One region of the Bacillus sp. N6 genome, then DNA from elsewhere that is predicted to be linked to it. Evidence: riboswitches for the same ligand, from Rfam matches in the RefSeq annotation. Region 1 holds a riboswitch; each other region holds the start of a gene.
The links. A riboswitch is a leader RNA that binds a small molecule or an ion and turns the genes downstream of it on or off. The one in region 1 is predicted to bind lysine.
Positions count from the first base shown of each region.

Region 2: another riboswitch for lysine. It lies ahead of ACUXVC_RS15335 (amino acid permease); the one in region 1 lies ahead of lysA (diaminopimelate decarboxylase).
Region 3: another riboswitch for lysine. It lies ahead of ACUXVC_RS08910 (aspartate kinase); the one in region 1 lies ahead of lysA (diaminopimelate decarboxylase).

Region 1 is NZ_CM127843.1:1,376,274-1,382,787, reverse strand. It holds gene ACUXVC_RS07210 (phosphoadenylyl-sulfate reductase) at 1-12, opposite strand, end outside; gene ACUXVC_RS07205 (YezD family protein) at 100-243, opposite strand; SAM riboswitch class I at 316-424, opposite strand; gene lysA (diaminopimelate decarboxylase) at 540-1,856, opposite strand; lysine riboswitch at 2,037-2,218, opposite strand; gene ACUXVC_RS07195 (DUF3888 domain-containing protein) at 2,308-2,703, opposite strand; gene ACUXVC_RS07190 (LTA synthase family protein) at 2,958-4,844, shown strand; gene pssA (CDP-diacylglycerol--serine O-phosphatidyltransferase) at 5,033-5,734, shown strand; gene ACUXVC_RS07180 (NAD(P)-dependent oxidoreductase) at 5,765-6,514, opposite strand, start outside.
Region 2 is NZ_CM127843.1:2,974,157-2,980,670, forward strand. It holds gene ACUXVC_RS15325 (sulfite exporter TauE/SafE family protein) at 1-659, shown strand, start outside; gene ACUXVC_RS15330 (GNAT family N-acetyltransferase) at 696-1,145, opposite strand; lysine riboswitch at 1,466-1,659, shown strand; gene ACUXVC_RS15335 (amino acid permease) at 1,772-3,238, shown strand; gene ACUXVC_RS15340 (iron-sulfur cluster biosynthesis family protein) at 3,352-3,657, shown strand; gene ACUXVC_RS15345 (DNA alkylation repair protein) at 3,691-4,461, shown strand; gene ACUXVC_RS15350 (hypothetical protein) at 4,576-5,382, opposite strand; gene ACUXVC_RS15355 (HAMP domain-containing sensor histidine kinase) at 5,432-6,514, opposite strand, start outside.
Region 3 is NZ_CM127843.1:1,702,484-1,708,997, forward strand. It holds gene asnA (aspartate--ammonia ligase) at 1-13, shown strand, start outside; gene ACUXVC_RS08900 (helix-turn-helix domain-containing protein) at 151-600, shown strand; gene ACUXVC_RS08905 (VOC family protein) at 867-1,319, opposite strand; gene ACUXVC_RS08910 (aspartate kinase) at 1,548-2,777, opposite strand; lysine riboswitch at 2,980-3,166, opposite strand; gene ACUXVC_RS08915 (DoxX-like family protein) at 3,359-4,267, shown strand; gene ACUXVC_RS08920 (DUF4166 domain-containing protein) at 4,272-4,883, shown strand; gene ACUXVC_RS08925 (YndJ family protein) at 4,889-6,514, shown strand.

The DNA of each region.
Region 1 (6,514 bases):
ATACGTCAACATGTTTTTTCCCCCTGTAAAAGCAAAAAGACGGTTTTAACCTAATGAAAATAGGTTAAAACCGCCTCTAGTTTTTCTAGTCAGCGCTTTTCACTTTAAACGTACTTTTTCACTTTTCTCTAACTGAATTACTTTTCCATCTTGCACAACAATTGTAATTGAGCCATATTTCATATCAGCAAGCATCGCTTCAATCTTCTCGGATACTTCATCAAAATGTTCCCGTACACCCACGCGAACAGCCCCCCTTTTTATTCATAAAAAAAATCTTTCCCATTTCGAAAAGACTGTTCGGTAATATATTTTACCTTATCTTTCAAAATGGATTCCATTTTGCTGGATTTAGCACCTTGCTTTCTATAAGCAGGTTGCCGAGCTTCTTCGGGCCAGTTCCCTCCGCTTCTCTTGATAAGCTTTGTATTTGTATTTTATCACAATTCTGATTTTTTTCAATCCTAGTTTTCCGATATATTTTAATTATTTTATTTTACAAAAAAGGAATTGCCCATCCGAACAACTCCTTTTTCTATTTAAACAAGCTCTTTAATACGTATGCGATCGTTCCCAATAATATTTTCATATGTTTCGCGTTCCACAACTACTTGCGATGTTCCGCCTTTTGCAAAGACAACGGCTGGTCTTCGAATCCGATTGTAATTATTCGCCATCGAGTACCCGTAGGCTCCTGTACAGGAAACTGCTAGTAAATCAGCAGAAGCGACTTTCGGTAAATGAATATCCCAAATCAACATATCTCCGCTCTCACAACATTTCCCCGCAATCGAAACGAGTTCCTCATTCTCATCATTCCCTCGATTCGCTAACATTGCTTCATAACGCGCACTATATAAAGCAGGTCTTAAATTATCTGTCATTCCACCATCGACTGATACATATTTCCGAATACCAGGAATATCTTTCACAGATCCAACTGTATAAATTGTTGTCCCAGCATCACCTACAATGCTACGGCCTGGTTCAATCCATATTTCTGGCAATGGATATTCACATACAGTAAATTGTTCTCTCACTGCACTTGTTACAGCTCGCACATATGTCTCAAGAGTTAACGGTGTATCCGACTCTGTGTAGCGTATTCCAAATCCCCCGCCTACATTTAACACTTTTACTACATAGTTTGTTTGCTCTCTCACTTCTTCTAAAAATTGGCGAAGAACTTCAATCGCTCGAACAAAGCCAGCTGTTTCAAATATTTGCGATCCGATATGTGAATGAATCCCTAGCACATTATAATTGGATTTTTGTAAAGCAAATCCAATTGCCTGCATCGCTTGACCGTTTGAAACGCCAAATCCAAATTTCGAATCATCTTGGCCTGTTGTAATATATTCATGTGTGTGCGCCTCTACTCCAGGCGTTACACGAATTAATATGTTCACAAACTTTCCATGTTGCATCGCTAAATCGTGTAAAACTTCTAATTCAAAGAAATTATCTACGACAAAACAACCGATATTCGCCTGAAGAGCCATCACTATCTCTTCTTCTGTTTTATTATTTCCATGAAAATGAATACGTGATGCTGGAAATCCTGCTTGGAGCGCAGTATATAATTCTCCTCCAGAAACAACGTCTAATGACATATTCTCTTCACGAGCTACTCGGCACATCTCCATGCACAAGAACGCCTTGCTTGCATATGCTACTTGATAAGAGAAACCACTTTCTTTAAAAGCACGATGAAATGCTCGGCATTTTCCTCGAATAGACTCTTCATCGTATACATAAAGTGGTGTTCCGTATTGCTTTGCTAGCTGCGTCGTATCGCACCCTCCAATTTCTAAGTGTCCTTGCCCATTAATTCGGCTTGTGCCGTGTAAATACATTTAAATTCCTCCCTTATTTCCTCTAAAACTCATAACCCCAATCTTCTATTCATTGCAGCACGCTTTTAGATAGACAAAAAACGCGCGGAACAATGTTCACACGCGTTTCTTATTAGGAAAAATATATATTGAAAAAATAAACGAGTTGTTATCTCCTCAAAATAAGAAACCGCATCAACATCTCCAAATAGCTCTCCATAAAATAAATCTTATGACAGTACTACATTTATTCAATGTAGTCCCAATATATGAATAAGATGGTTATTCTTATATTTCGGCAATAGTCCCTTTCAGCCTATGATCACAGATTCCATGAAATCTCCCATAGCTTACTCTTTCCTATCGCGGCCTCTACCTTTGAGAGTAGATGAGGTAAGTCTATTTAATTTTCAAACATCTAATTGTTGCTATTAACAATACCAAAGGACCATTTTATTTGTCAAACAATTTTTTATATTGTTTTTTTACAGTTTAATTTTGTATCATTTGGTAAGCGCTTTACTGAAATCTTTTTCACTTCCCATTCGCCTTCTTCGTTATTAAATGTAATCGTTACCTTCTCAAATGGGGGAGCAATTTTCCCAGCAACACGTTCATACTTTGTCACTTCAATACTTGCTTGAAATAAATATGTACCGCTATACACTTTTTTTAAACTAATAATTTTAGGACATTGATACGGTTTCAAACTTCCATATTGTTTTTCAATTGCTTTATTTATTTTTGGAAATAAAACAGAATAAAGTGCATCTTCCATAAGAGGTGCATCATATTGAGCTATTGACACACTCGGTGAGGTAAAAAGTATAACACTACTACATGCTATAAAATATAATAATTTTCGCATTATAACCTCCGTATTATCACGCGATTCTTTCTGCGTACGATAATTATCATACATAGAAATTCTGTTTTATTGTCTCCCACCACTCTTTTTCTACTCGATTATTATAAAAAAGCCCACAACTCTCTTTTATTTTCGTATAATGATACTCATAGTATAATAATCATAATAACAAAGGACTGTTCGTATATATAAAATGAGTCGTTAAGCAAACTGACTCACAAGAACTGTCATGCTTTTTAGGAGAGGAGTATATTATGCTACAACATCTGTTTCCAAAACTGCGATTTGCACTCGTTGCAGTCGTTTTACTATGGATTAAAACATATATTGTGTACAAGCTAGCATTTGATATTAAAATTGATAATTTCTTTGAAGAATTCATGCTTTTTATTAATCCACTAGCTGCGTTACTTTTATTTTTCGGCTTAGCTTTACTTGCATCTAAGCACCGAAACCGAATTATAATTGGAATCAGTTTTATACTGTCATTTATTTTATTTGGAAACGCAATGTTTTATGGATTCTATAACGATTTCGTTACTTTCCCGGTTTTATTCCAAACAAACAATATGGCTGATTTAGGGACAAGTATAAAAGAACTCTTTACGTACAAAACATTACTTTTATTTGCAGATGCAATTATTTTAATGTTTATTTCGCGTAAATTCCCATCATTTGGCGACAAAACACCACTTTCCCGCTCAGAGAAGCGAACTTTCTTTAGCGGTGTAACAGCTTTATTAGCACTACAAATTGTTGTATCAGTTATTTATAAACCACAAATGTTCTCGCGCTCATTTGACCGTCAAACTGTCGTAAAGAATTTAGGTTTATACACATATCATCTATTTGATATTACACTTCAATCCAAGTCTTCAGCTGAGCGTGTATTTGCAAGTGGGGATGGATTTTCTGAAATCAAAAACTATACAGACTCAAAAGACAAACAAGTTGATAAAAACTTATTTGGAGCTGCAAAAGGTAAAAATGTAATTTTAATTTCAATGGAATCTACACAAAGCTTTGTTATTAATAAAAAAATAAATGGAAAAGAAATTACCCCATTTTTAAATGAATTTATTAAGGATAGTTTCTATTTCGATAACTTCTATCATCAAACTGGACAAGGCAAAACTTCTGATGCTGAATTTATCGTTGAAAACTCACTTTATCCGCTAGATCGTGGTTCTGTATTCTTTACTCATGCAACAAACGAATACACAGCGACACCAGAACAATTAAAGAAATACGGATATTCTTCTGCCGTCTTCCATTCAAATGATAAAACGTTTTGGAATCGGGATGTAATGTATCCTGCGCTTGGATATGATCGTTACTTTAATTTAAATGATTACGCAGGAACGGAACAAATGTCTGTCGGTTGGGGATTAAAAGATAAACAGTTCTTTGAACAATCTATTCCAAAGTTAAAATCTTTACCGCAACCGTTCTATACAAAATTTATTACATTAACAAATCATTTTCCGTTTCTTCTAAATCCGGAAGACCAATATGTTGATGAATTCAACTCAGAAAGTGGTGTTGTAAACCGCTACTTCCCAACTGTTCGTTACACAGATGAAGCTCTTAAATTATTTATTAAACAATTAAAAGAAGAAGGACTGTATGATAATTCCGTTATTGTCATTTATGGTGATCATTATGGTATTTCCGAAAACCATAATGCAGCTATGGCACAGTTCCTAGGAAAAGATACTATTACACCATTCGATTCTATGCAATTACAACGAGTTCCTCTTATTATTCATGTGCCTGGTCAAGAAGGAAAAGTTGTTTCTAAAGTATCTGGTCAAATTGATATTAAACCAACGCTCCTTCATTTACTTGGTATTAAAACAAATAAATCCGTTGAATTTGGAACTGACTTATTTATTAAAGAAAAAGACCCGCTTATGGTAATGCGTGATGGTAGCTTTGTTTCTGAAGAGTATGTTTATACAAAAAATATGTGCTACAAAAGAAGTACGGGTGAAGAAGCTGATATGACGCTATGTCAGCCGTATATTGAAAAAGCAAAAACAGAATTAAAACTCTCCGATAAATTAATTTATGGAGATTTATTACGTTTCGATCCTAATAATCAATATAAAACTGGAACGATGACAACGAAATTTGAATAGTAAAGGAAGCAACTTTATACAAGTTGCTTCCTCTTTTTATTTTCACTTAATTTTTAAATCATCCTTCTATGAAATCTTTCACAAATTGGTAATTTCTTTCGTATGAGGAATAAATTTATGGTATGATAAAATAAGTAAACTTTCATACACTAATTAAGAATTTATTACAGAAAGCAAGGGATCAGATTTTGTATAGAGCAGCTATTCCAAACTTATTTACGCTCGGAAATTTATATAGCGGATTTTTATCAATCGGCTATGCATCTTTAGGATATTATAAATCAGCTGCTATTTTAGTACTTATCGGGATGATGTTAGATAGTCTTGATGGTCGTGTTGCTCGTTTATTACGTGTTGATTCACAAATGGGAAAAGAGCTCGACTCGCTTGCAGATGTCGTAACATTTGGTGCAGCACCTGCTGTTTTAATGTATTACACATCTTTCTCAAACTACGGAATCATCGGATTATACATAGCGGGATTATTCCCTCTTTTCGGAGCATATCGTTTAGCACGATTTAATGTAACACCATCTTCTACTTCAATGAAATATTTCACTGGAGTACCGATTACAGCAGCGGGAGGGCTTGTTGCTTTCTTAACATTATTTTCACATACCATTCCAAAAATCGTTCTTATTACCGTATTTGTAACGTTCGCATTTTTAATGGTGAGCCGCATTCGTATCCCAAGTTTAAAAGATGTACCAATTCCACGATATAGCATCATTATTACACTATTTTTAGTTGGAATCATTATTACAATGTATCAAACAGGATTTGGCAATTTTTCTGTTTTCTTATTCATTGCCATTCCACTATATATTTTGTACATGTTATCTCAATTCATTAGACAAAGACCGTCTAAAAAAGCGAATAAAGAAAAATAAGAAAACCTTCCGAGTCCGGAAGGTTTCTTTTTATTTTGTGACTAATACCTTTTGATTTACAGGTGTTACTGGCTCTTCGCCGTTTAATACAGCTAAAATATTTCTGACAGCCATTTCAGCCATCGCATCACGAGTTTCAAACGTTGCATTCCCTACGTGTGGAGCAAGTACTACATTCTTTAACTCTTTTAGCTCTTCTGTAATTTTCGGTTCAAATTCAAACACATCAAGAGCTGCCCCTTCAATTTCATTCGTTTTTAATGCATAAGCAAGTGCTGCTTCATTCATAATTGGTCCACGTGAAGCATTTACAATATACGCTGTTTTCTTCATCATTTTAAACTGCTCTTCATCAATCATATGATGTAATTTCGGATTATAAGCACAGTTAATTGTAATAAAATCTGCTGTTTGTAATAATTTTTCCAACGTCACATACGTTGCTCCCAGTTCACTTTCAGCTTCAAACTTACGATTTGGCCCTGTATATAAAACATCCATTCCAAATGCTTTCGCACGTTTTGCAACAGCCTTCCCGATTTCTCCAAGACCAATAATTCCGATTGTCTTACCGTGGACTTCTCGTCCTAAGAAAAATAACGGTGCCCATCCGTTAAATCCAGTCGTACGACATAACGTATCCCCTTCAGGAATTCTACGCGCCGCTGCTAAAAGAAGTGCAAATGTTAATTCTGCAGTCGCTTCCGTTGATACTTTCGGTGTATTCGTAACTGCAATTCCTTTTTCACCCGCATACGTGTAATCAATATTGTCGTAACC
Region 2 (6,514 bases), 1.6 Mb from region 1:
TCGGCGCATTTGTTGGGGCATGTTTTTTAAGTAATTTGCCTGGCGATGTAATCAAACCGTACATTTCCGTATTTTTATTTACTTTAGGGGTTTATATTTTATTACGATTCATCATTCAAAAACAAATTGTCACTTCAAATAAGCGTATGTCTGCAAAACAACTTGTGCCGCTTGGTTTATTCGCTGGATTCGTTGATTCAACTGGTGGCGGTGGTTGGGGGCCGATTACGACGCCTGTTCTTCTAGCAAGAGGAAATGAAGCTAGAAAAGTTATTGGATCTGTAGATACGAGTGAATTTCCTGTTTCACTCGCTGCAACAATTGGCTTCTTCATCTCACTTGGCTGGGAACAAGTAAGCTGGGTTTGGGTATTTGCGTTAATGCTTGGCGGTATTGTCGCAGCTCCAATTGCTGCATGGTTAGTTCGTATCGTTCCAGCACATTTACTTGGGGTATTAGTTGGCGGTCTTATTATCTTTACGAATATACGTACACTGCTTACTACATTTAAAGTGGATCCAACTATTATTTCAATTTCTTACGTTGCAGTTGGTCTTGTCGTTATTATTTCTATTTTCATCGCTGTTCGAAATCATTCCAATCGTCCTAACGCATCAACCGCTGAGTATCCAAATGATCAGAAGCAAATGCTACCATAACTATAAAAAATACCGCCCAATTTAGAGCGGTATTTTTTATTTTTCTATTTTCCAATTAATCATCGTTTCTGTAGCATTTACTCTCTTCATATGTAACTTTTCTAAAACACGAATCGAACTATAATTATCTAGAAGTGTCTCTGCAATTATTGTTTCTACCTCTCCTGTTTTGAAAGCCCAATCGATTAGTTCTCTTACAGCTTCTGTTGCATAGCCCATATTCCAATATTTCTCAATAAATCCATAGCCAATTTCCACTGTTTGATTCTCGTTTGGTTTCCCTTTAAACCCAATATCACCTAAAACGCTATCATCTTCTTTCCGAAGAACATACCACGCCCCCCATGGTAATAAAGCCACATCTTGTTTTACATTCTTTACATGCCCTACAATATGCGGGCCGCTATTGTATCCTTGCTCGTTAGCGACTTGAATCCTCTCTTCTGTACACGGCACTATATAGAGCCTTTCTGTTTCTAATTTCATTTTGATTTCCCCTTTTTGCTTAAACGTTACTCTAATTATAACAAATAATATGGCTTTATTATGAATGTCGAATTATATTTTTCTGAATTTTCTTTTAATTTAGAGGGTTTTTCAATATTTTTTGCGAAACATTTGTATAACAATTTTTTCTTTGCTTATTGCTACATAATAGTAGGTTCGGGTGGAGTTTTGCAAGCGTTTCCTATACAATAACCGATATTTTTTGACTTTTCCTAACAAAATATCTTGCAATATATTCAGAAAGTCATTACAATTGCCATATATTAAAAATCTTAGCAATATATAAATCCTCATCAATCCGATGAGGTAGAGGTTGCGACTTTTAATAGTAAAACGGACGAGACACAGAGAATGTCAGCTGACTCCGTTTGAAAGGAAAAGTTGCCGAAGTTTATATTTCTTCTCTGGAAATATGAGCTGGGGCTGTCTCCGAAAGGAACAGAACTGTCACGTTTACAAAATTACCGTGTAAACGTGGGGTGCTATCTTAACGGAAGGGTATGATGGGGTGGTTATTTGTGAAACGTTCCGCCAAATTCCTTTGGCGGTTTTTTGTATTTTTCTCCCCCGCTCCTTCCTAACCTACAAGAAAAGGAGTGTTGAACATGAATAGCGCAACAAATCAATCTACCTCTAAAACGCAAACTACACAAGGACAAGGTGAATTAAAACGCGGATTAAAATCTCGTCACCTTACGATGATTTCTCTCGGTGGTACAATTGGTACCGGACTATTTCTTGCCAGCGGTGGTGTCATCCATACAGCTGGACCTGGTGGCGCATTAATTGCATACGCCGCAATTGGAATTATGGTTTATTTTTTAATGACAAGCTTAGCTGAACTTGCAGCTTACATGCCTGTTACTGGATCTTTTAGCACGTATGCAACAAAATTTGTTGATCCATCACTTGGCTTTGCACTTGGATGGAACTATTGGTATAACTGGGCAATTACGATTGCTGCTGAACTTGCAGCCGTAACATTAATTATGAAATTTTGGTTCCCAGATACCCCTTCTCTTATTTGGAGCGGATTATGTTTAGCTATTATTTTCCTTTTAAACTATTTATCTGTTAAAGGGTTTGGTGAATCTGAATATTGGTTCGCACTTATTAAAGTAGTTACGATTATTATCTTTTTAATTGTTGGTTTCATGATGATTTTTGGAATTATGGGCGGTGAAACGGTTGGATTTAAAAACTTCACTGTTGCAGATGCACCATTTAACGGCGGTATCATGGCAATTATCGGTGTGTTTATGGCAGCTGGTTTCTCATTCCAAGGTACTGAACTATTAGGAGTAGCTGCTGGTGAAACGTCTGATCCAGAACGTAATATCCCAAAAGCAATTCGTTCAATCTTTTGGCGTATTCTTTTATTCTATATCCTTGCGATTCTCGTTATCGGTTTATTAATTCCTTATACAACTGAAAGCCTTGCTGCAAGTGATGTTACAGTAAGTCCGTTTACACTTATTTTTGAAAAAGCGGGCGTTGCCTTTGCTGCTTCTGTTATGAACGCTGTTATTTTAACTGCTGTACTATCTGCTGGTAACTCTGGTATGTATGCATCAACTCGTATGCTTTGGGATTTAGCACGCCAAGGAAAAGCACCAAAGTTTCTTGGTAAATTAGATAGCCGCGGTGTACCTGTTAACGCGTTAATCGTAACGTCAATTGTTGGTAGTATTGCTTTCATTGCTTCTTTATTCGGTGATGGTGTTGTATACATTTGGTTATTAAACGCATCCGGAATGTCTGGTTTTATCGCATGGGTTGGAATTGCAATTAGTCATTACCGTTTCCGTAAAGCATATATCGCACAAGGAAAAGATTTAAATGACTTACCATATAGAGCAAAATGGTTCCCATTCGGTCCAATCTTCGCATTTACACTTTGTATCATCGTAATTTTAGGACAAAACTACGGCGCATTTATGGGTGAAGCAATTGATTGGAACGGTGTACTCGTTTCTTACATCGGTTTACCACTCTTCTTAGTACTATGGTTAGGTTATAAATTTACGAAAAAAACAAAAGTGATTCCACTTGATAAATGTGAACTAAAATAAAGTGAAACGAGCAAACAAATTTGTTTGCTCGTTTTTTGTTGCAAACCTCTTTACTTCCCTATTGCTCCTGTTTTTGCAATAATAAAGGAAATATAAATAAAGGTTGGGATATAATGAACATTCGCATTACTGATGAAGCGAAAGCAGCTATACATAGATTAGAACGTGAAGATAAAAAAATCGTTCGCATTAGAGGAACAATGACGAACTCTTGTAGTATTTTCGTTGATGTCGATTTAATTTGGGATACATATAACGCAGATGATGTTGTATATGAAGATGCAGAGCTTATCGTACAAATGGATTCATTCACGAAAGACTACACTGGTGATACGGTGAAACTTGATTATAAGACGACAGGTTTTAGTGTTACGACTCCGAGTGAGACTTTGGTTTATGGATTGTCGATTAAAAAATAAAAATTGTTTTCATTTGACCACCGAGGTGAAAAAATGGGTAAATATGTTCCGTTAAAATTTTTATTTAATGAAGAATTAGCAGAAAAAATAGCTGATTCTATTTGTAAACACGATCCTTGTTTCTCTAAAAGCATCTTTGTAGATTCTGTAGCTTGTAAAGTTGAAAATTTAGAGTTAAAACAGCGTATTGAAGTAATTGCAGATGAATTACACAATGCTTTACAAAAAGATTTTAATGCCGCAATACATATATTACTGAAAACATTAGGACCAGAAAATACAACAGAAGTAGGCACATTTACAAATGGATATATGTACATGCCTATTGCAAAATACGTTGAAAAATATGGGCTTAACGATTTTAAAATCTCGTTTAATGCAATGTATGAAATAACGAAAAGGAATACTGCTGAATATGCCATTCGGCCCTTTCTTGAAACATACCATGAAGATACACTAAACATATTACAACAGTGGATTCATGACGAAAACAGCCACATTAGGAGATTAGTTTCTGAAGGTACAAGACCAAGGCTTCCTTGGGCTAAAAAAATAGGAGCTCTAAAAGGTGATTTTAAGTACAATTTACAACTTCTTGAACCATTAATGAATGACCCTTCTAAATATGTTCAAAAATCTGTAGCCAATCATATTAACGATATTACGAAAGAAGATAAAGAACTCGTTTTTCAGTGGTTACAGCAATTACGTGATAAACAGCATCCTATTAACTCTTGGATTATAAAGCATGGGTTACGAACGGTGATTAAAAATGGTACTTTACCAAAAGATTTTTGTTTTTGAGTATATTAAATAAAAACGCTATCTTTTCCTATGATTCTAGAAAAAGAATAGCGTTTTTTTACTCGTCCAGCATTTAGTAGGTATAACTTTTTATATTTCAAAAGACTTTTCTCTCTAAAAATATTTTTCATACAAATTTTCACATTCTAAAAAATCTATAAATTTCTTATAATGTGTCACTGTTCTTTCTAAAGCAATCATTAAAACAAAAATAAAATAAATTGCTTGGATTCCATTCATATAATTAAAGAGTGATTCAAATATATATACAATACTTGCAATCATAGAACAAAACCATAAATAAAACTTCATTTTCAGCTTTTTAATTTTTTGCTTAGTTGTCTTACAATACTGGCCATGAACTCTTATAAACAAATAAATTGCTGTATGTAAAATAATAATTGAAAATTGAAAACTTCGATTGTCCTCCGAACTAAATTCAGAAAAATCTATTTCTAATGAATGTAATACTATCCAAATAGAAAATAAAGATAGCAGAAATACATATAAAAAACCAATTAATAATTCAAAAATAAAGAGCCAAGGTTTATTTATGATTGAGTAAAATGGATTTAGATATTTTATGGTTAATAAAAATTTTCTCACTAAATCAGTAATAATAATTGATGTATTAGTTATATTCATATAGAAAAGTAATGTTATTGGAACTAATAACATTATAGTGATGCCCCAAACAGTAATCTTAATGCCTGATAAAAAGAAAACAGCTCCATAAATTATAACTGAAAAAATAAAAGTTGATACTGGAACAAACATTAAAAATGTAAAAGTTCTTATTATGATTAAATCCCCTAAAAAATCTTTTATTATGGAAACGTGTATTTTTTCCTCCTTGTATTTTTTCACAGTATCAACTATTTCTTTCTCAGATAAAAGAAAACACTTCAATCTATTAAACATAAAAAAACCCCTTTATATTAAAAAGATTAAAATATATACCAAACTGTTATTAAAATTTCATAAAAATAATTGTAAATTTTGTATAAGCATTTTTTTCACTTTCAACTGTAATTAAGGCGTGATGTGCCTCTATAATAGCTTTGACAAGTGCCAATCCAATTCCGGTCGATCCGTGCTTTTTAGAACTACTTGATTTATAGAATCGTTCAAAAATATGAGGTAATTCTTCAGCTGAAATTCCCTCTCCAAAGTCTTGGATTACTAGTTCTGTATAGATTGGAGAATTTTTGGCCTGAATCATTATTTTACCACCGGGTTTAGAATGTTCGATTGCATTCTTCAACAGGTTTAACAAAGCTTCCTGCATCCATAATTTGTCGTGAATAACGACTATTTCTCTTGGTGCATTCCAATCAATCAAAATATTTTTATCACTTATCATGCTTTGCAAGCGATTTAGTACTTCCTCAGTCGTATCTACTAAATTCCCTGGCTCTTTATCAAACGAAATCGCTTTTGCATCAATTTTTGCTACTTTTAACAAATTCTGAATTAAGACATTCATTCTAGAAATCTGAATATCATTATTTTGTAGTAATTGAGCTTGTTGCTCTCGGGATAGTTTCTCATTTAACAACATTTCATTATAGATAGAAATAGTTGAAAGCGGCGTTTTTAACTGATGAGATATATCCTGCAACATTTCTCCTAAAAACCGTTTCTCTTCAAGCAAATCATGCATATTTTTTCTAATGATATCCCTCATTGAACGAAATGAAATCGCCAGTTTCGCGAAATCCCCCTCTTTATTTTCATTGATGACAACCGAGTAATCTCCCTCGATTATCTTTTTTGCAGCTCTAGTAAGCTGGCTAATCTTATTGAAAATAATTTTTTGTTGCATGTAGTTTGCAACAAAAAGTAAAAATCCAAAAGCAATCAATCCCCACATCATAAATTGATTGTGATTAATAATTAGATTATTTAAGTGAGGAAAAAATTTTGAATCCAAGTCTTCATATAATCCATATTGCTTTAGGATCTCTGTCCCTTTTTCCTGATATTTACTTGAGTGAGACGAATGACTTGATAAGACTTTCATAATTTCCGCTTCATTTTCTGGATTCTGCTC
Region 3 (6,514 bases), 330 kb from region 1:
TCATTTGTTTTAATAGAAGTAAGAGAGGGTAGCTCAAAGAGTTATCCTCTCTTTTTATTGTGTAAACGAATGGTTTACAGTGAATTTTACTAATGGTTTCTTTCTATTACATCTCTTTTTATGTAATAATTTGTTAAAGGAGGGGACGTTATGAGCATAGGAGAGCAGCTAAAAAAACTACGAGAATCAAAGGGGTTTTCGCAAGAGGATGTTGCTAAAAAGATTGGTGTGACGAGGCAAGCAGTGTACAAATGGGAAAATGATAAAAGTTATCCTGATATTGATAATCTAATTTTACTAAGCGAAATGTACAATGTTACGCTTGATGAGTTAATAAAAGGGAAACAGAATATTAAAGAAAAAATACATATTGATGAAGAAGATGAGGATTTTGAGAAAGAGAATGATTTTGGTTTTTATATTGGGTTTGGATTGCTAATTATGAGTGCATGCATTGATTATGAAGGAATACAAGTATTTGTATTAGGAGTTGCACTATTCATGATGGTTTTTTATTCGAATGTGAAGAAAGTTATTTTGAATGAATATAAATCGTTTTTTCAAGAGAAAGAGCGAAAAGATATATGTGATAAAAAGTGAGAAGAGTTAGTTATATTTCCTAGGAAAGGGTATAACGAATATTTTTATTGTATTATAATGACTTTAGGATATTTGTAATATGAAAGCTATTTGGGTAGATCCTTGAAATCTATATGTAAAATGATAATAAAGTTATTTAATTTTAAAAGCTCAAACAAGCATAACCCCGTTCTAAATTTAGGACGGGGTTGAAAATATAATAATAAAATCGCTTAAGAGTCTACGTTTTATTCAATGATAGTGCCTTTTTACAAAACTTCACTTGCTTATTTATTACCGAGTTCTTCCGCTAAACCGATTAAAATTCCTTCCACTCCACGAATGTAGCAGAGACGATACGAGTTCTCGTACTGAACTACTTCACCAACGAGCTCTGCACCATGCTTAGTGAGTCTGGATACCATTTCGTCAATATCTTGAACGGTGAACATGACGCGTAGATAACCGAGGGCGTTTACAGGAGCATTTCGGTGATCTGCTATAGTAGGAGGGGTGAGAAATCGCGAAAGTTCAATTCGGTTGTGGCCATCTGGAGTGACCATCATAGCAATCTCTACGCACTGAGAGCCGAGTCCAGTTACGCGACCAGCCCATTCACCTTCGACATTGGCTCGCCCTTCGAGGTTCAAGCCAATTTCCTCGAAGAAAGAGATTGCGTTATCAAGAGATTCTACAACGATGCTGACATTGTCCATTCGTAGTAATTTGTTTTTTGCCATAGTCTTATCTCCTTATGTATAAAAGTTCATTATTTAATCATCCTCATAATTATACTACTAAGTAGTCACAAATTCCTTTCAGTCAAAAGCACCTTGTCACAGTATAGGAAAAATTGACAAGGTGTTTTTTTATATGTCATATAGCATCTTGTTAACGAACAGCCTTTATTTAATAGGAAGGAAGTAGATTAATATGATTTTTTTATAAGTGTTACTGAGCATATCAAATTAGCTCATTTGCACTAAAGGCTCAATTTTCGCCATAAATGATTGATGCAGTGCCTCAACACCTGTTACTAAATGAAGGCGGTCAATAACGACAGACACTTTAATTTCTGATGTACTTACCATTTTAATATGAATATCTTCTTCTTTTAAAGTAGTAAACATATTTGCAGCGACACCAGGGTTAGATACCATGCCAGATCCTACGATTGATACTTTTGCTAAGTGATTTTCATGTTCTACAGATTCGTAGTGAAGAGTTTCTTGATTTTGTTCCAAAACTTTTAAAGTTTCTCTTAAATCATTCGAGTGAATGGAGAAAGAGAGATGTACAGTTCCTTCATTTGTAATACTTTGAATGATGATATCTACATTAATATGTGCCGCTGCTAATGTAGAGAAAACTGTTGAAAGCGAGCCTTGTTCTAGTCCTTTAATTGTGACACGTGTAATGTTATCCTCAAATGCAATACCTTTAACGATTGATTGTTGTTCCATGTTACATTCTCCTTTTACAATTGTTCCGTTTTCTTGTTCCATACTTGAGCGAACTTCTAAAATGACATTATGATTTTTAGCAAACTCAACAGCACGCGGGTGTAATACACCAGCACCGAGGTTTGCAAGTTCTAACATTTCGTCATAAGAAATTTCATCTAATTTATAAGCATCTTTTACAACTCGTGGATCCGTCGTATATACGCCGGTCACATCTGTGTAAATATCACATTTTTTTGCGTTTAGTGCAGCAGCTAATGCGACAGCAGTTGTATCAGAACCGCCTCGTCCAAGCGTTGTAATTTCAAAATCTTCACTGACTCCTTGGAAACCAGCTACAATAACAATCGTGCCTTTAGTAAGATAAGACTGAATTCGATCTGTATTAATTTCAGTAATCCGTGCACTACTATGTACAGATTCTGTCGTAATACCAGCTTGCCATCCTGTTAATGAAATCGCGTTATACCCTTTTACTTGTAGTGCCATCGTTAATAATGAAATAGTTACTTGCTCTCCTGTCGATAGAAGCATATTCATTTCGCGTTTACTTGGATTTTCTGTAATTGCGTTAGCGAGTGCGACAAGTTCATCCGTGCTTTTTCCCATTGCTGAAACGACAGAGACAACGCTATGACCTCGTTCATATTCTTCAATAATTAAATTTGCTACATGTTGAATGCGCTCGACGCTTCCGACAGAAGTGCCACCAAATTTTTGAACAATTGTTTCCATTACAAATTCCTTCTTTCGTCTATTTTTAAGAATAGATTAGGAAATATATAAATCCCAATACTCCTGTAGTTACCATAAAGACAAACAAAAAACACCATCTCAAATAAGTGAGGATGGTGCTGTTACAGGAAAAGGGAAACAGAAAACGGAGCTAATAAAAAAACCGCCAAAAAAGGAATATCATAAAAAATGATATCTCTTTTTTGTAGATAGCTCTTCATACGTACACGTCTGTACATATGACAGTTCTGTTTCTATTCGAAAACAGCCCCAATTGATAAATGCAGAGAAACTTATCAATTTCGGCAATACTTCCTTTCATCTAAGTTCATAGACATCTCTGTGTCTCCATTAGAATACTCATAAGTATCGCAACCTCTATCTCACGTTTTAGGCGAGAGTGTTTGATTTATGAAGTTGTTGGTAACATTTGTTTTATAATAATTTAAATTTTTCGGGGAATCAAGTGTTTTATATATATTTTAAAAATTCTTTCTTTTTTCTGAGGAAGTTTGTGAAAAATGTAGCAAAATAAATTCATTGCATGTACATTAAACTTATAGTGCATAGGAGGTGGGAGAATGAAAAGGAAACAGCCTATTTATGTTGCGACAAAAATGAACACGACGATGGGAAAATTATGGGAATATACGCAAGAACCAGATATACATACGGAGTGGGATGCTCGCTTTACTGAAATTTCGTATTTAGAGAAAAAAGAAGGAGAACCACAGAAGTTTTTGTATAAAACAAAGATTGGATTTGGGCTTGAAATAGCTGGAGAAGGGGAATCAATAGGTGAAATAAGAAAAGAAACTGGTGAAAGAATTTCTTCTTTAAAATTTTGGACGGATAATACATTATCTCTTATTCAAATAGGACGTGGTTATTGGAAGTATACGCCGAATAAAGAATACATCCATTTTGAGACACAATATGATTATGATACAAGATTTGGTCGTATAGGAAATGTGATAGATTCCTATATTTTTCGTCCGTTATTAGGTTGGGCGACTGCTTGGAGTTTTGATGCCTTAAAATTATGGTTAGAAAAGGGGCTTCATCCTAGGTTACTAATTAGAAGAACAATGACGTATTGGCTCGTATGTTTTTTATTTGCTTTTGTATGGATATATCAAGGGATAGTGCCAAAACTACTTTTTACTCATTTAGAAGAAGTAAAGATGCTTTCTGTATTAATCGGTTCAAATGAAAATAGTGTATATATACTTAAAATAATTGGGGTGTTAGAAATAATTTTCGGTGTTGTATGGCTGTTGCCAATAACAAAACGAAAATTATTTATACTGCATATTATTGTATTACTAGTTTTAACATTAGCGGCAGGATTTACGAATATTGCAAGCTTTACAGGGCCGTTTAATCCGATTACATTAAATGTTCTTCTAATGGGGTTATCAATTGTCGGTTATATAAATAGTTTCGATTTACCAAGAGCGAAAAATTGCAATAGGGCGAGAAAGGGATAAGTGTATGGCTAATATATATGAACGATTATTAGGGGATACCTATAAAAATCTTCATCCTGAATTGCAGAAGCGTTATGCGATTACAGAAGAGAATAGTTTTACAGGTGAAGGAAAGATGGATGAAATTTACGGTGGCTCTTTTTTCGTGAAATTTATATTAAAAATTGCATCGAAGTTTCGAATGTTTTTCTCGGAACGAGGAGAGGAAATTCCATTTACGATACAAAACATAGCTGAGCGAGATGAATATGGACAAGAATTAGTAAGGTGGAACCGTACTTTTTATTTTCATAATAAGAAAAGATATTTTAACGCAGTTATGCAATTGGATGGAAACGAAAATGAAATTGTAGATTATTTTGGCGAACCACATATACTCGTTTCTACACTGCATTTTCATATCGATGAGTTAGGGGCAATGCATATTTCTTCAAAGAAACAATGGTTTTATATGTTTGGAAGAAAAATGCCGTTACCAAAATTTTTGTATGGTGAAGCAAAAATTGTTGAAAGTTATGATGCAACACTACAGTGTTTTCGAATTCATGTACAAGTACGAAACCCGTTAATTGGCTCGCTTTTTTCATATAAGGGAACATTTGTGGAAAGGAAATAAACGATATGAAAAATATAATATTTGGGCTTGCTTGTTATGTTGTTTTTCTAATATATGAGTGGTCGAATATAAATCCTGTTGAAGCAATTATATTATTATCTGTTTTATTATTTATACCAATGTCACTTTGTATTATTGATAAAAGAAAAAGAGATGAATCGTATTTATTATTTTATAAATTCGTATCGTTTTTATATCCAATCGCAGCAATTTGTGCAATGCTAGCTTTCGTCACAAATTACAATGTATTTGCGCTAGTTTGGTTTGTATATACAGGAATTGTTGCGTTATTTGGTGTAAGTAGATTGCTAGAAAGAGGATGGAAGCCGTTAGAAGAGATCGCCATAGATAGTGCGTTTATTTATTTGTTTTTAGGTGGTTTTTGGTTTTTTGCTTCAGTAGCAACACTTTCAATTATGCATTTTAGCTCTGACATTGTTTTACTCACAGCAGCGCATTTTCATTATTCGGCGTTTCTATTGCCATTATCAGCTGGTTTAATAGGGAGAAAAAGAGAAAAGAGAAGTAAAGTATATGATGCTATTATGTTTATCATCATGATTTCACCTATGACAGTTGCAATAGGAATTACATACTCAAGAGTATTTGAATTTTTTGCAGTGTTCCTATATTTATGTGCGATTTATGGGTATGGATTTTACGTTTGGAGAGTAAAATTTAATGCTATCAGTGCAAAGATTCTTTTAATCGTTTCGTCTAGTACACTCATGGTTACAATTATGTTCTCACTTATATACTCATACGGGAATTTGAAGCATGTAATGACGATTACAATTGCTCAAATGGTTTGGATTCACGGTGTTGTCAACGGAATTGGAGTAGCGTTACCGGCATTTGTCGGCTGGATGATCGAAAAGAGTGTTCCGAATTATAAATACTATGGGAAACCAATGAGTAAATTAAGAGGAAGTGTGGCAATTGGTGAGGCTTTTTTATATAGCGGCAATTTAGTAGGCAGTAAGGAATACAACGGTTTAGTTGATCAAATAACTGATTTTCATAGTGAGTCATTTGACGTGACGAAGGTACCTTTAAGTATTATTCGTTTTTATGAAAATACAACAGAGTATGAGTTGCAATCAAATATTAAATGGGCTCGTTGGTTCCGCCTATTTGCATTTTGTTATGAGAAAATGAGCAAGCATGTAGGACAAATACATTTAGGAATGGGCGACAAGTGGGAAACGATGCATGGCTCTATCATTGGTGTAATGGATGAGGAAGATGGAAGAGAGAATGTAAGGGCTTGGCTAAGGAAAAATGAAGCAGGTGAATCTATTTTTGTAGCTCTTTATTCAAAGCATACAGATAAGGATGAGACATATATGAATATCGCCTTGCCTTTACCTTATTCGAATATGACTGGTATTTTGAGGCTATGTAATGATAATCATGATTTAATCATTACTAGTAAGTTAAGAGAAAATGGCCAGGGAGATGAGGGGATTTATTTACATACTCGGTTCTTAACAATCCGTTTACCGTTAGCAGAGACTTTCATCATTACAGAGGGTAAGGATAAAATGTTAACAGCTCATCATAGCATGTGGCTATTTGGACTTGAATTTTTACATATTCATTATAAGATTGAAAAAATTGCACAGAAGTAA